One region of the Streptosporangium amethystogenes subsp. fukuiense genome, then DNA from elsewhere that is predicted to be linked to it. Evidence: predicted binding sites of a transcription regulator. Region 1 holds the regulator's gene; the other holds the start of a gene.

The links. The regulator LexA, encoded in region 1, represses DNA repair genes until DNA is damaged. The targets are predictions, from matches to a motif close to TCGAACANNTGTTCGA.
Region 2: a site for LexA is predicted at 5,156-5,171, ahead of recA (recombinase RecA). Genes of this name have one in related genera too.

What each region holds. Positions count from the first base shown of each region.
Region 1 is NZ_JBHTEE010000001.1:9,956,083-9,962,941, forward strand. It holds gene leuS (leucine--tRNA ligase) at 1-1,570, shown strand, start outside; gene lexA (transcriptional repressor LexA) at 1,758-2,468, opposite strand; gene ACFQVD_RS44210 (LysM peptidoglycan-binding domain-containing protein) at 3,124-3,390, shown strand; gene nrdR (transcriptional regulator NrdR) at 3,801-4,262, shown strand; gene ACFQVD_RS44220 (vitamin B12-dependent ribonucleotide reductase) at 4,345-6,859, shown strand, end outside.
Region 2 is NZ_JBHTEE010000001.1:4,785,560-4,792,418, reverse strand. It holds gene ACFQVD_RS20370 (ATP-dependent helicase) at 1-3,549, opposite strand, end outside; gene ACFQVD_RS20365 (VOC family protein) at 3,812-4,300, shown strand; gene ACFQVD_RS20360 (DUF3046 domain-containing protein) at 4,465-4,659, shown strand; gene ACFQVD_RS20355 (hypothetical protein) at 4,675-4,953, opposite strand; gene recA (recombinase RecA) at 5,279-6,403, shown strand; gene recX (recombination regulator RecX) at 6,417-6,859, shown strand, end outside.

The sequences.
Region 1 (6,859 bases):
GTTGTCCACCGAGAAGGAGAAGACCGGCGTCTTCCTGGGCCGGTACGCGATCAACCCGGTCAACGGGGAGCGCATGCCGGTCTGGGCGGCCGACTACGTGCTGTCCGACTACGGTCATGGCGCGATCATGGCCGTGCCCGCGCACGACCAGCGCGACCTGGACTTCGCCCGTGCCTTCGACCTGCCGGTACGGGTCGTCGTGCACACCGGTCTGGCCGACCCCGGTGAGACCGGCATCGCCACCGCCGGGGACGGTGCGATGGTCAACTCCGGCCCGCTGGACGGCCTGACCAAGGCCGACGCGATCAGGAAGATCATCGAGGTGCTGAGCGAGCGGGGCACCGGCCACTTCACGGTGAACTTCCGGCTGCGCGACTGGCTGCTGTCCCGCCAGCGCTTCTGGGGCTGCCCGATCCCGATCATCCACTGCGCCGACTGCGGCGAGGTCCCCGTCCCCGACGACCAGTTGCCCGTCACCCTGCCCGACATGCGCGGCGAGGCCCTGGCGCCCAAGGGCGTCTCCCCGCTGGCCTCGGCCGAGGAGTGGGTCAACGTCTCCTGTCCCAAGTGCGGCGGCCCGGCCAGGCGCGACACCGACACGATGGACACCTTCGTCGACTCCTCGTGGTACTTCCTGCGCTACGTCGACCCCTCCTACGAGGACGGCCCGTTCGACGTCGAGCGCGTCCGCAGGTGGGGCCCGATCGACCAGTACATCGGCGGCGTCGAGCATGCCGTGCTGCACCTGCTGTACGCCAGGTTCTTCACGAAGGTCCTGCACGACATGGGCATGGTCGACTTCGTCGAGCCTTTCACCCGCCTGCTGAACCAGGGGCAGGTCATCAACCAGGGCAAGGCGATGTCCAAGTCGCTGGGCAACGGCGTCGACCTGGGTGAGCAGATCGACGCCTACGGTGTCGACGCGGTCAGGCTGACCGTCGTCTTCGCCGGCCCGCCCGAGGACGACATCGACTGGGCCGACGTCTCGCCGGCCGCGTCCCAGAAGTTCCTGGCCCGGGCGTTCCGCGTGATGGTCGAGGCGGGGGCGGCCTCCGCTCCCGGCGTCGACTTCGCAGGTGGCGACCTGAACCTGCGTAAGGTCGTGCACCGCACGGTCGACGAGGTCACCAGGCTGGTCGAATCGCACCGCTTCAACGTCGCGGTGGCCCGGATGATGGAGCTGACGAGCGCGACCCGCAAGGCCATCGACTCCGGGCCCGGCGCCGCCGACCCTGCGGTCAGGGAGGCCGCGGAGACGCTGGCGGTCATGCTCTCCCTGGTCGCGCCGTACGCGGCCGAGGAGGGCTGGGAGCGGCTGGGACACAGCGGCTCGGTCGCACACGCGGGCTGGCCGGCGGCGGACCCGGCGCTGCTGGTCCAGGACTCCGTCACCTGCGTCGTCCAGGTCGCGGGCAAGGTGCGCGACCGGTTGGAGGTCTCCCCGGAGATCTCCGAGGCGGACCTGGAGGCACTGGCGCTGGCGTCGGAGAAGGTCCAGGCGTTCCTGCCCGGCGGCACGCCGCGTAAGGTCATCGTGCGCGCGCCCAAGCTGGTCAACATCGTCCCGTAGACGTTCGAGCGGGGCGCCCGTCCGGCGGGCGCCCCGAGTCGTTCATGGGCGAACCGGGGGTCGGCTCATCCGGCCTGGGCGGTGTCGTCTGTTCGTCGTGCCGTCACCTGAGAAAACGCCGGGCGACCGGCACCCCGACGTCGGGGTGCCGGTCGCCCGGCGTGTCGTGCGTTCTTGGGCGCGTGCCTCAGAGCTTGCGGAGGACCGCCACGACCTTGCCGAGCACGGTGGCCTCGTCACCCGGGATCGGGTCGTAGTTGGGGTTGTGCGGGACCAGCCAGACGTGGCCGTCCCTGCGCTTGAAGGTCTTGACCGTGGCCTCGCCGTCGATCATCGCCGCGACCACGTCACCGTTGTCGGCCACCGGCTGCTGGCGTACGACCACCCAGTCGCCGTTGGCGATGGCGGCCTCGATCATCGAGTCTCCGGTCACCTGGAGGAGGAAGAGCGTGCCCTCGCCGACGAGCTGCTTGGGCAGGGCGAAGACGTCCTCGATGCTCTCCTCGGCGAGGATCGGACCACCGGCGGCGATCCGGCCGACAAGTGGCACGTAGGCGGCGGTCGGGCGGCTGACCGGGGTCTCGTCCTCGCCGGAGTCGGGATCCACCCACAGCACGGGCTCCCCGGGCAGGCGCACCTCCAGAGCACGGGGGCGGTGCGGGTCACGCCGCAGGTAGCCCTTGCGCTGCAAAGCCGTCAACTGGTGCGACACGCTGGAGGTGCTGGTGAGCTGCACCGCCTCACCGATCTCCCGCATGGACGGCGGATAACCGCGCTGCTGCACGGAGTCGCGGATCACCTCAAGGATCTTCCGCTGCCTGGGGGTGAGGCCAAGGGAGTCACGCCTTCGCACCGCCAGGTCGCTGGCGGCCGAACCGTTCTCGTTGTGCTGGCTCATACGAACTCCTCGCCTCCCGGTCTGTATCTGATGTGTCGCACACAGCGACCATACAACGGCCGAAGATCATATTCAAACAATTGTTCGAATGTCCTCGATATCGGCGACGCCGTGGTGTACAACATCGTACGGGAGTTCGATCGACATCGTGTTCGATTCGCCGATCTTTCTTCGACATGTGTTCGGCCAGGTCGAGGGGATGGGGGCCACCGTGAAACCGACCGCGACGACACCACGATCCATGACCGTGCCGAGATCCCGGACCGCGCGGCGATCGCCGGGGGCACCGCTGCTTCGCCTCGTGCCGCCACCGAGATCGGAGCCCGCTCCCGCGCCGGAATCCGGCAGGGGGGCCGGGGCGGGGCGGAGCCCGGAAGGCGGAAGGGGGCCGGGGCGGCCCGGACGCGAGCGGGCGGCCGGGCGGCCGCGGGAGCCGGAGGCCGGGTGCGAGCCGACGTCGGGACTCGGGCGTGAAGTGAGGCGGAGGCGAGGGCAGGGGCCTCGGCAGGGACCCCGTCAGGGGCTTGGCCGGGGGGCGCAGGGGCGGGCGCCTGGGGCGGGAGCGGTTCGTGCGGGCGTCCGCCGCCCGGGTGCCGCCCGGCCCCGGACCGCCGGGCGGCCGCTCCGGCTCACCCGGCGTGGGAGGATCGTGGCGGTGACGGTGCTCGTGCTGTTCACCCTGGGGGCGCTCTGGCTCGGCGGGCGCATCGACACGGCCCTGGCGGGCGAGCGGACAGGTCATGAGGGCCTGTCCCGGATCACGGTGCACGCGGGCGACACGCTGTGGGAGATCGCGGACGCACTGGCGCCGGAGGGCGACGCCGGTCGGACGGTCCGCCGCATCATGGACCTCAACGGGCTGGCCGGCTCCGAGGTCCGGCCCGGAACCCGGCTCTACCTCCCCGAGGGCCTCATCCGCTGAGAAGGGGCGTGCTCCGTGGGGCGCGTGGGATTGGCCGGCCGGGTTCGGGGAAGGCGTGGGCGAGCCGTACGGGAGGGTTCGACAGGGGTCCTGCCTGACATATCGTCTGGGGCGCGTGTGAGGGAAGGGGCGCGTGAGGCGGGAGGGCGTCGCCCGAGGGGCGACACGCCGAGACGTGACGGCTGATCAGCGACTTCGTGTGGCGAGGGCCTTTCAACTTGCGTTCATGGTCGCGCACTTCTACCGTTAGACCACAACATCTAGTGGCTGCACCGCAACACTTCACCACAGATTGTGTTTCCATTACCGCCTCTCGACTATTCGAGGGGCGTGCGCGAGCGTCTCGTCATGCGCGCCATGGGGCAGGTGAGGTGGGTGAGCCACTCTCGCAGCTCAAGGAGGCGACGCGCGTGCACTGTCCGTTCTGTCGTCATCCGGACACGCGAGTCATCGACAGCAGGGCGACCGAGGACGGCGGCGCCATCCGCCGCAGGCGCACATGTCCGGAGTGCGGGCGCAGGTTCACCACGCAGGAGACGGTCCTGCTCATGGTGAGCAAGCGCAGTGGCGTGACGGAGCCGTTCTTCAGGGACAAGGTGATCGCCGGGGTCCGGCGGGCCTGCCAGGGGCGCCCCGTCGGAGAGGACTCCCTGGCGCAGTTGGGCCAGCGGGTCGAGGAGAGCATCCGGGCCACCGGATGCGCCGAGATCGCGGCCCACGAGGTCGGGCTGGCGATCCTGGGGCCACTTCGCGAACTGGACGAGGTGGCGTACCTGCGGTTCGCCTCCGTCTACCGGGGATTCGAGACCCTGGCCGACTTCGAGGCGGAGATCGAGCAGCTCCGGGCGGGGCGCTCCAGCGAGCAAGACTGAGAAAGACCCCGGGCGCCGGGGGTGAGCGGCGTGTTGGTGTGGTCCGATATGAGGGCTCGCGGAGCCCCAGGAGGGGGAAGTCATGACGGAGACCGCCGGCGCGGTGGCACGTGGGAGCAAGCGGCCGCGCAAGGGCCTGAGGATGAAGCGCATCTTCACCACCCCAGGCGTGCACCCCTATGACGAGCTGTCCTGGGAGCGCCGCGACGTCGTCATGACCAACTGGCGCGACGGCTCGGTCAACTTCGAGCAGCGTGGCGTCGAGTTCCCCGAGTCGTGGTCGGTCAACGCCGCCAACATCGTGACCACCAAGTACTTCCGCGGCGCGGTCGGCACCCCGCAGCGGGAGTGGAGCCTCAAGCAGCTGATCGACCGGGTGGTGGGCGTCTACACCCGTACGGCGGTCGAGCACGGCTACTTCGCCGCCGAGGAGGACGTGGAGATCTTCGACCACGAGCTCAAGCACGCTCTGGTCAACCAGGTCTTCAGCTTCAACTCCCCCGTCTGGTTCAACGTCGGCACGGCGTCGCCGCAGCAGGTCAGCGCCTGCTTCATCCTGGCCGTCGACGACCAGATGGAGTCGATCCTCGACTGGTACAAGGAAGAGGGTGTGATCTTCAAGGGCGGTTCCGGTTCCGGCGTCAACCTCTCCAGGATCCGTTCCTCCAAGGAGCTTCTCTCCAGCGGCGGCACCGCCAGCGGCCCGGTCTCCTTCATGCGCGGAGCGGACGCCTCCGCGGGCACCATCAAGTCCGGCGGCGCCACCCGCCGTGCCGCCAAGATGGTGGTCCTCGACGTCGACCACCCCGACATCGAGGAGTTCGTCGAGACCAAGGCGCGCGAGGAGGACAAGATCCGCGCCCTCCGTGACGCCGGGTTCGACATGGACCTGGGCGGCAAGGACATCGTCTCCGTCCAGTACCAGAACGCCAACAACTCCGTGCGCGTCTCCGACGAGTTCATGCGCGCGGTGGAGAAGGGCGAGGAGTTCGGCCTGCGTGCCCGGCTCACCGGTGAGGTCATCGAGAAGATCGACGCCAGGAGCCTGTTCCGCAAGATGGGCAAGGCCGCGTGGGAGTGCGCCGACCCCGGCGTCCAGTACGACGACACGATCAACGACTGGCACACCAGCCCCGAGACGGGCCGCATCACCGCCAGCAACCCCTGCTCGGAGTACCTGCACCTGGACAACTCCTCGTGCAACCTGGCGAGCATCAACCTGCTGAAGTTCCTGAGGGACGACGACACCTTCGACATCGCGAACTTCGTGAAGATCACCGAGCTGATCATCACCGCGATGGACGTCTCCATCACCTTCGCCGACTTCCCGACCGAGAAGATCGGCGAGACCACCCGTGCCTACCGCCAGCTCGGCATCGGCTACGCCAACCTCGGCGCGCTGCTCATGGCCACCGGCCACGCCTACGACTCCGAGGGCGGCCGCGCCCTGGCCGGAGCCATCACCTCGCTGATGACCGGCGCCTCCTACCGCCGCAGCGCGGAACTGGCCGCGGTCGTGGGCCCGTACGACGGCTACGCCCGCAACGCCGACGCGCACAAGCGGGTCATGCGCAAGCACAACGACGCCAACGAGGCCCTGCGCACGTTCGAGAAGATGGACGGCGACATCCACCACGAGGCCTCCAAGCAGTGGGCCGAGTGCCTCAGGCTCGGTGAGAAGAACGGCTACCGCAACGCCCAGGCCTCGCTGCTCGCGCCCACCGGGACCATCGGCCTGATGATGGACTGCGACACCACCGGCATCGAGCCCGACCTCGCCCTGGTCAAGTTCAAGAAGCTCGTCGGCGGCGGTTCCATGCAGATCGTCAACCAGACGATCCCGCGCGCGCTCCGGCAACTGGGCTACCAGGAGGAGCAGATCGAGGCGATCGTCGAGTTCATCGCCGAGCACGGCCACGTCGTCGACGCCCCCGGCCTGCGTCGCGAGCACTACGAGGTGTTCGACTGCGCCATGGGCGAGCGCGCGATCGCACCCATGGGGCACGTCCGGATGATGGCCGCGGCCCAGCCGTTCCTGTCCGGCGCCATCTCCAAGACCGTCAACCTCCCCGAGTCCGCCACCATCGAGGACATCGAGCAGGTCTACATGGAGGGCTGGAAGCTCGGCCTGAAAGCCCTCGCGGTCTATCGCGACAACTGCAAGGTCGGCCAGCCCCTCTCGGCCGCCGGCAGGAAGACCGAGGCGAAGGAGGCCGTCGCCGAGCCGGAGATCCAGGTCGTGGAGATCAGCCGCCCGACCCGTCGCCGGATGCCGAACCAGCGTCCCAGCACCACCACCCGCTTCACCGTGGGCGGCGCCAAGGGCTACATGACCGCCTCCTCCTACCCCGACGACGGCCTCGGCGAGGTCTTCCTGAAGATGTCCAAGCAGGGCTCGACCCTCGCGGGCGTCATGGACGCCTTCTCGGTGGCCATCTCCATCGGCCTGCAGTACGGGGTGCCGCTGGAGACCTACGTCGGCAAGTTCGTCAACATGCGCTTCGACCCGGCCGGCATGACCGACGACCCGGACATCCGGATGGCGGCCTCGGTGATGGACTACATCTTCCGCCGCCTGGCCCTGGACCACCTGCCCT
Region 2 (6,859 bases), 5.2 Mb from region 1:
CCTGGCCGCGGCCGTGCTCGCGGGGAAGGGGGCGCGGGTGTGGGCGTGCCTGGCGAGCAGGTCGCCCAGCGGATCGTCCACCGGTTCCAGGAACACATGCGGCACCCCCACCGGCAGCGGCACGCCGAGCGCGTCGCGCAGCCGGGCGGCGTCCTCGATCGCCGCCCACCGCTCCTGCCCGGCCACCCGAACCCTGATCGCCCGCCGGGAGCCCTCCAGCATGGCCAGCCACGCCGGGTCACCCTCGCGCACGCTCACGTCCTCGGCCACCAGGGGGCCGTGGGAGCGGAGCAGGTCGGCCAGATCCTCGGCGTCGCGCAGCGGCCGGTCCAGCCGGGCCAGCTCCCGCTCGGTGTCGGCGATCACATCGGGGTCGAGCAGCTCGCGCAGGTCGGCCTGGCCCAGCAGCTCGGCCAGCAGACTCGTGTCGAGCGCGAGAGCCTGGGCGCGGCGCTCGGCCAGCGGAGCGTCCCCCTCGTACATGAACGCGCCGATGTAGTTGAACAGCAGCGACGCCGCGAACGGTGACGCCTTCCCGGTCTCCACCTCCACCAGCCGGACCCGCCGCGCCTCGATGTCGCGCATCAGCCGGACCAGTCCCGGAACGTCGAACACGTCCTGAAGACACTCGCGCATCGTCTCCAGCACCACGGGGAACGACGCGTAGCGGCCGGCCACGTTCAGCAGGTGCGACGCGCGCTGCCGCTGCTGCCAGAGCGGCGACCGCCTGCCCGGCACGCGGCGGGGCAGCAGCAGGGACCGCCCCGCGCACTCGCGGAACCGCGCCGCGAACAGCGCCGAGCCGCCGAGTTCCTCGGTGACGATCCGCTCGATCTCGTCCGGGTCGAAGGCGGCGACGTCGGACGGAGGTTCCGCGAGCGTGTCGGGGATGCGCAGCACGATCCCGTCGTCGGAGTGCACGGCCTGCACATCGACGCCGTGGCGCTCCCGCAGCCGCCGCCCGATCGCCAGCGCCCACGGCGCGTGCACCCGTGCTCCGTACGGAGAGTGCAGCACCACCCGCCAGTCGCCCAGCTCGTCATGGAACCGCTCGACCAGCAACGTCCGGTCGTCCGGCACATAACCGGTCGCCTGCCGCTGCTCGGCCAGGTAGGCGAGCAGGTTGGCCGCGGCGAACCCGTCCAGCCCCGCGGCCCTGATCCTCTCCAGCGCCCCGTCCCGTGCCGCGTTTCCGGCCTCGGCGTCTTCCGTCCCGGAGCTCCCCGCTCCCGCCTTCGCCTTTCCCGCCTCCGGGTCTCCCGTCCCTGAGCCCGGTGTCTCCGGGCGCGCTGTCCCCGTGCTTCCCGTCCGTGCGTTCCCCGCCGTCGAGCTCGGCGTCGTTCGGGCTCCCGCCCCCGCGTCCCTTGGCCGCGCGCTCTCCGCGGCACCGTCTCCCGCCTCGGCGTCCGCGCCCGCCGCGGACATCTGGCGGAGGAACGCGCCGATGGCCCTCCCCAGCTCCGCCGGGCGCCCCGCGGTGTCGCCGTGCCAGAACGGGAGCTTTCCCGGCTGTCCTGGCGCCGGAGTGACCAGCACCCGGTCAGCAGTGATCTCCTCGATCCGCCAGGAGGTCGCACCCAGCACGAACACGTCACCGGCCCGCGACTCGTAGACCATCTCCTCGTCCAGCTCGCCCACCCGGGAGGACTTCTCCCCGACCAGGAACACACCGAACAACCCCCGGTCGGGGATCGTGCCACCGTTGGTGACCGCCAGCCGCTGGGCTCCGGGACGGCCCCGCAGGGTGCCGGCCACCCGATCCCAGACGATGCGCGGTCGCAGCTCGGCGAACTCCTCGCTCGGGTAACGCCCGGCGAGCATGTCGAGGGTCGCCTCCAGCGCGCTTCTGGGCAGCGTCCGGTAGGGGGCGGCTCGCCGTACGACCTCCTCCAGCTCGTCCACTGTCCACTCGTCCAGCGCGGTCATCGCCACGATCTGCTGGGCGAGGACGTCGAGAGGATTGCGCGGATAGCGCAGTTCCTCGATCTCCCCGCTTCTCATCCGTTCGGCCACCACGGCCGTCTGGACCAGGTCACCCCGGTACTTGGGAAAGATCACACCACGTGAGACGGCTCCCACCTGGTGACCGGCCCTGCCGATCCGCTGCAGGCCGCTGGCCACGCTCGGCGGTGCCCCCACGCAGGCCACCAGGTCCACCGCACCCATGTCGATGCCGAGTTCCAGGCTGGAGGTCGCGACCACGGCGGGCAGTCGCCCGGACTTGAGCGCCTCCTCGATCTGGGAACGCTCCTCCTTCGACACCGACCCGTGGTGGGCCCGTACGATCTCCGGGACGACCCCCTTGGCCGAACCGGCCTGCGCCATCATGGCCGCCGGGGTGGAGAGGGAGGCGGGAGGCTCGGGGAGGCTCTCGGCCCGGTGCGCGGGATCCGCCTCCGTGCCCGCCCCGGACCGCTCCGTCTCGACGGCCCGCCGCTCCCAGGCCAGCTCGTTGAGGCGGGTGCAGAGCCGTTCGGCCAGCCGTCGTGAGTTGGCGAACACGATCGTGGAGCTGTGCCCCCCGATCAGGTCGAACAGCCGCTCCTCCACATGCGGCCAGATCGACCGCTTGGCCGGGGACTCGGTCGGCCACCGGTCGTCGTCGAGGGCGGGGGAGACGGGCGGCGTGTCGAGCTCCGTCATGTCCTCGATCGGGACGACCACCTCGACCTCGATCTCCTTACCCGCGGGCGGCTGGACCACGGTCGCCGGACGGGACCCGCCCAGGAAGGCGGCGACCTCGCTCACCGGCCGTACGGTCGCCGACAGGCCGACGCGCTGCGCGGGCCGGGCCAGGAGGGCGTCGAGCCGCTCCAGACTGAGTGCCAGGTGCGCGCCGCGCTTGGTGGCGGCCACCGCGTGCACCTCGTCGACGACGACCGTCTCCACGCCGCGCAGTGCCTCGCGGGCCTGACTGGTGAGCAGCAGGAACAGCGACTCGGGGGTGGTGATCAGAATGTCGGACGGCCTGGCCGCGAACCGGCGCCGCTCCTCGGGCGAGGTGTCGCCCGAGCGGATCGCCACCGAGATCTCCGGCACCGGCAGGCCGAGCCTTCTCGCGGTCTGCCTCAGCCCGGCCAGCGGCGCCCGGAGGTTGCGCTCGATGTCGACGGCCAGAGCCTTGAGCGGCGACACATAAAGGACCCGGCACGGCCTCGGCGGCTCCTCGTCCCGTCGGGAACGGCTCCGCCTCCCCCCGGCGCCCGTGCCGCCCGTCACGTCCGGGCCGGTGGCGCCCGCCGGGGCGTCCGTGATCGTGGTGGTGTTCCGGGCGCTTCCGGGGAACCCGGCGTCCCCCGAAGGGGTGGCGTTTCCGGGAGGCCCGACGGCCGAGCGCCCGGCCGCCAGCCGGTCGAGCGACCACAGAAAGGCGGCCAGCGTCTTGCCGGAGCCGGTGGGGGCGACCACCAGGGTGTTGTCACCCCGGGCGATCGCCGCCCACGCCCCCTCCTGTGCCGCGGTCGGCGCGGCGAAGGCCCCGGTGAACCAGTCCCTGGTCATCCGGGTGAAGTGCCCCAGCGCCCCGTCCGCGCCCGCCGTCTCGCTCATCGCGCACCCCCTCCTCCCGGCTCGGCCGACCAACCGGGCCACCGCCCATACTGCACGGCGCCACCGACAGAACCCGTCACCGCCTGCCGGCTCATCACCTGCGGATACGTGATCCACCGGTGCCACGGCCAGATCACCGGGCCTGTACGCCGGACACGTTCGAGGGGGCGTCGCCGGCACGGCCCGCCCCAGGAGTAGGTTGGCTCCTGTCGCCACTGGCATGCTTTGGCGAACACAGGACGCATTGAGTGGTGAGCTGACGATGAGCATCGACTACCAGGCCATCGAGGCGAAACGCGAGCGGATCAAGGCGGAGCACCTCAGGGAGAACCGTCCGCCGAGCAGCGCGAGGGGACTGCACCACTTCGCGCTGATCTCCTCGGACGTCGAGGCGACGATCAGGTTCTACCAGGACCTCCTGGAGTTCCCCCTCACGGAGATCTTCGAGAACCGCGACTACCAGGGGTCGAACCACTTCTTCTTCGACATCGGCAACGGCAACCTCCTCGCCTTCTTCGACTTCCCGGGGCTGGACCTCGGTCCCTACCGGGAGGTCCTCGGCGGGCTCCACCACGTCGCCGTCTCCGTGGACCCCTCCACCTGGGAGCGCCTGCGCGGCAAGCTGGCGGCGGCGGGCGTGCCGCACCAGGTGGAGAGCGGTACCTCCATCTACTTCACCGACCCGGACGGGGCGCGGGTGGAACTGCTCGCCGACCCCCTCGGCGAGATGTACGGCTCCCGCGTGCTCTGACGGGCCGCCGCCTCTCAGCCGGTCGCTCCCGGCGGGGTTCCCGCGGGCGTGCGAACCCCGCCCCCGCGTCTCCCTCTCACCCGGACCGGGCGACCGGCACGCCGCCGGCCCGCGGCGTGCCGGTCGCGGGCCGCGGCACGCCGGGGTGGTCTCATACTTGGGGCATGCGCCTGTCGGATTTCTGGAAACGGATGAAGCTGCACTTCGGCGACCAGTACGCCGAGTCGTGGGCCCATGACTACGTCATCGCCGACCTCGGCGGCCGGACCGTGATCCAGGCGCTGGCCGAGGGGGTCGGGGCGAAGGAGGTCTGGCATGCCGTGTGCGGGGTGACCGACGTCTCTCCCCGGCTCCGCTGAGGGGCGGGCCGGGGGTCAGGAGGGTTCCGCGGGCGGAGCGAGAAGTCTCTCCACCGAGCCGGCCGCGAGCGCGGGGTCGTCGGCACTCTCCTCGCCGTCCGGCGACCACAGAAACAGCCAGCCGTCCTTGACGGGGGTGGCGAAGACGATGGTCTGCCGGCCGCTGTCCGGATGCCATACCCACAGCACCGGAGCGGCGCCTCCGAGGGTGCGGCTCACCAGCCCTCGTTGTCGCAGTTCGGCGGCCAGGGAGTCGAGATGGGCTAGGCGTTGCTGCGTGAACGTGTTGGGCACGTCGGGCACCTCGGGTCGTTTCCCCTCAGGATCACCCCAGGTCAGCCTGGTTACAACAGGCTCAGGACAATTCTCGGAAATGTCGCCTCCCGGATGGGTCCGCGCTCCTCGCCACCATGGCCCCGCGTCTGTGGCCGACCCCGTACGGGAGAGTCCCGCGGTGGATCACGGTTCCTGGAAACGTGATGCCAACGGGCCGCGATCGAACAGTCGTTCGGCTATATTGAACGGGCCGTCACTCCTGGCGTGCCCTCCCGAAATTGTCGGCGGCACCCCGTAGCTTTCTGGCAACCGATCCAACCCGCGACCCTCCAGGGGGGCTCCCATGGCAGCTAACGACCGCGAGAAGGCGCTCGAGACCGCCCTCGCTCAGATCGAGCGGCAGTTCGGCAAGGGCTCCATCATGCGCCTGGGCGACGAGACCCGGGCGCCCATCGAGGTGGTCCCCACCGGCTCCATCGCGCTCGACGTGGCGCTCGGCATCGGGGGCTTCCCGCGCGGCCGCATCATCGAGGTCTACGGTCCCGAGTCCTCGGGAAAGACCACGATCGCCCTGCACGCGGTGGCCAACGCCCAGCGTGGCGGCGGCATCGCCGCGTTCATCGACGCCGAGCACGCGCTCGACCCCGAGTACGCCCAGAAGCTGGGCGTCGACACCGACGCGCTGCTCGTCTCCCAGCCGGACACCGGTGAGCAGGCGCTGGAGATCGCCGACATGCTGATCCGGTCCGGCGCCGTCGACCTGCTGGTCATCGACTCGGTCGCGGCCCTGGTGCCCAAGGCCGAGATCGAGGGCGAGATGGGCGACAGCCACGTCGGCCTCCAGGCACGCCTGATGTCCCAGGCGCTGCGCAAGGTCGCGGGCGCGCTCAACAACACCGGCACCACCGCGATCTTCATCAACCAGCTCCGCGAGAAGATCGGCGTCATGTTCGGCTCGCCCGAGACCACGACCGGTGGAAAGGCGCTGAAGTTCTACGCCTCGGTCCGCCTCGACATCCGCCGTATCGAGACGCTGAAGGACGGCACCGAGGCGGTCGGCAACCGCACCCGGGTAAAGGTCGTCAAGAACAAGATGGCCCCGCCCTTCCGGGTGGCCGACTTCGACATCCTCTACGGTGTCGGCATCTCCCGCGAGGGCGGCCTGATCGACATGGGCGTGGAGCACGGCTTCGTCCGCAAGTCCGGAGCCTGGTACACCTACGAGGGCGACCAGCTCGGCCAGGGCAAGGAGAACGCGCGAAACTTCCTCAAGAACCACCCGGACATGGCGAACGAGATCGAGAAGAAGATCAAGGAGAAGCTCGGCGTCGGCCCGCGCGTCGACAGCCCGGCCACCCCGCCGCCTGCCGCTCCGGCGACCGCCGCGCCCGGCCGTGGTTCCGGTCCGGCGACCGCCGCGTCCGGTCGCGGTTCCAAGGCGGCCACTCCCAAGCCGGGTGACGCCTGATTCGGGCTGATCGATGATGACGGGAGCCGACCTTGGTCCGCCCGGTGAGGGCGGGCCGAGAGACTGGGGTGCCTGGCCCGACGAGCCCCGGGGCGGCTCGCCGGGCAGAAGCGGGCGAGGGCGCGGGCGCGGCGATGCTCTCCCCGCCTCCGAGGGAGAGGGCGCAGGTCCCACCGCCGACGAGCCGCGAAGCCGGCGGGGACGTGGCTCCCGGCGTGGTGAGCGACGCTCCGGGGTCGGTTCTTCGGGCACCCATCCCGATGGCCTCCTTCCTGGCGGGCCGGCCGAGGGAGCTCCCGCGAGCCGGGGGGCCGGGACCGATCCGCAAGCGGTGGCGCGGGCGATCTGCCTGCGGCTGCTGACGATGGCGCCGCGCACCCGAGCTCAGCTCGCGGAGGCGTTGCACAAGCGTGAGGTGCCCCAGGAGGCGGCGGACGCCGTGCTGGAGCGCTTCTC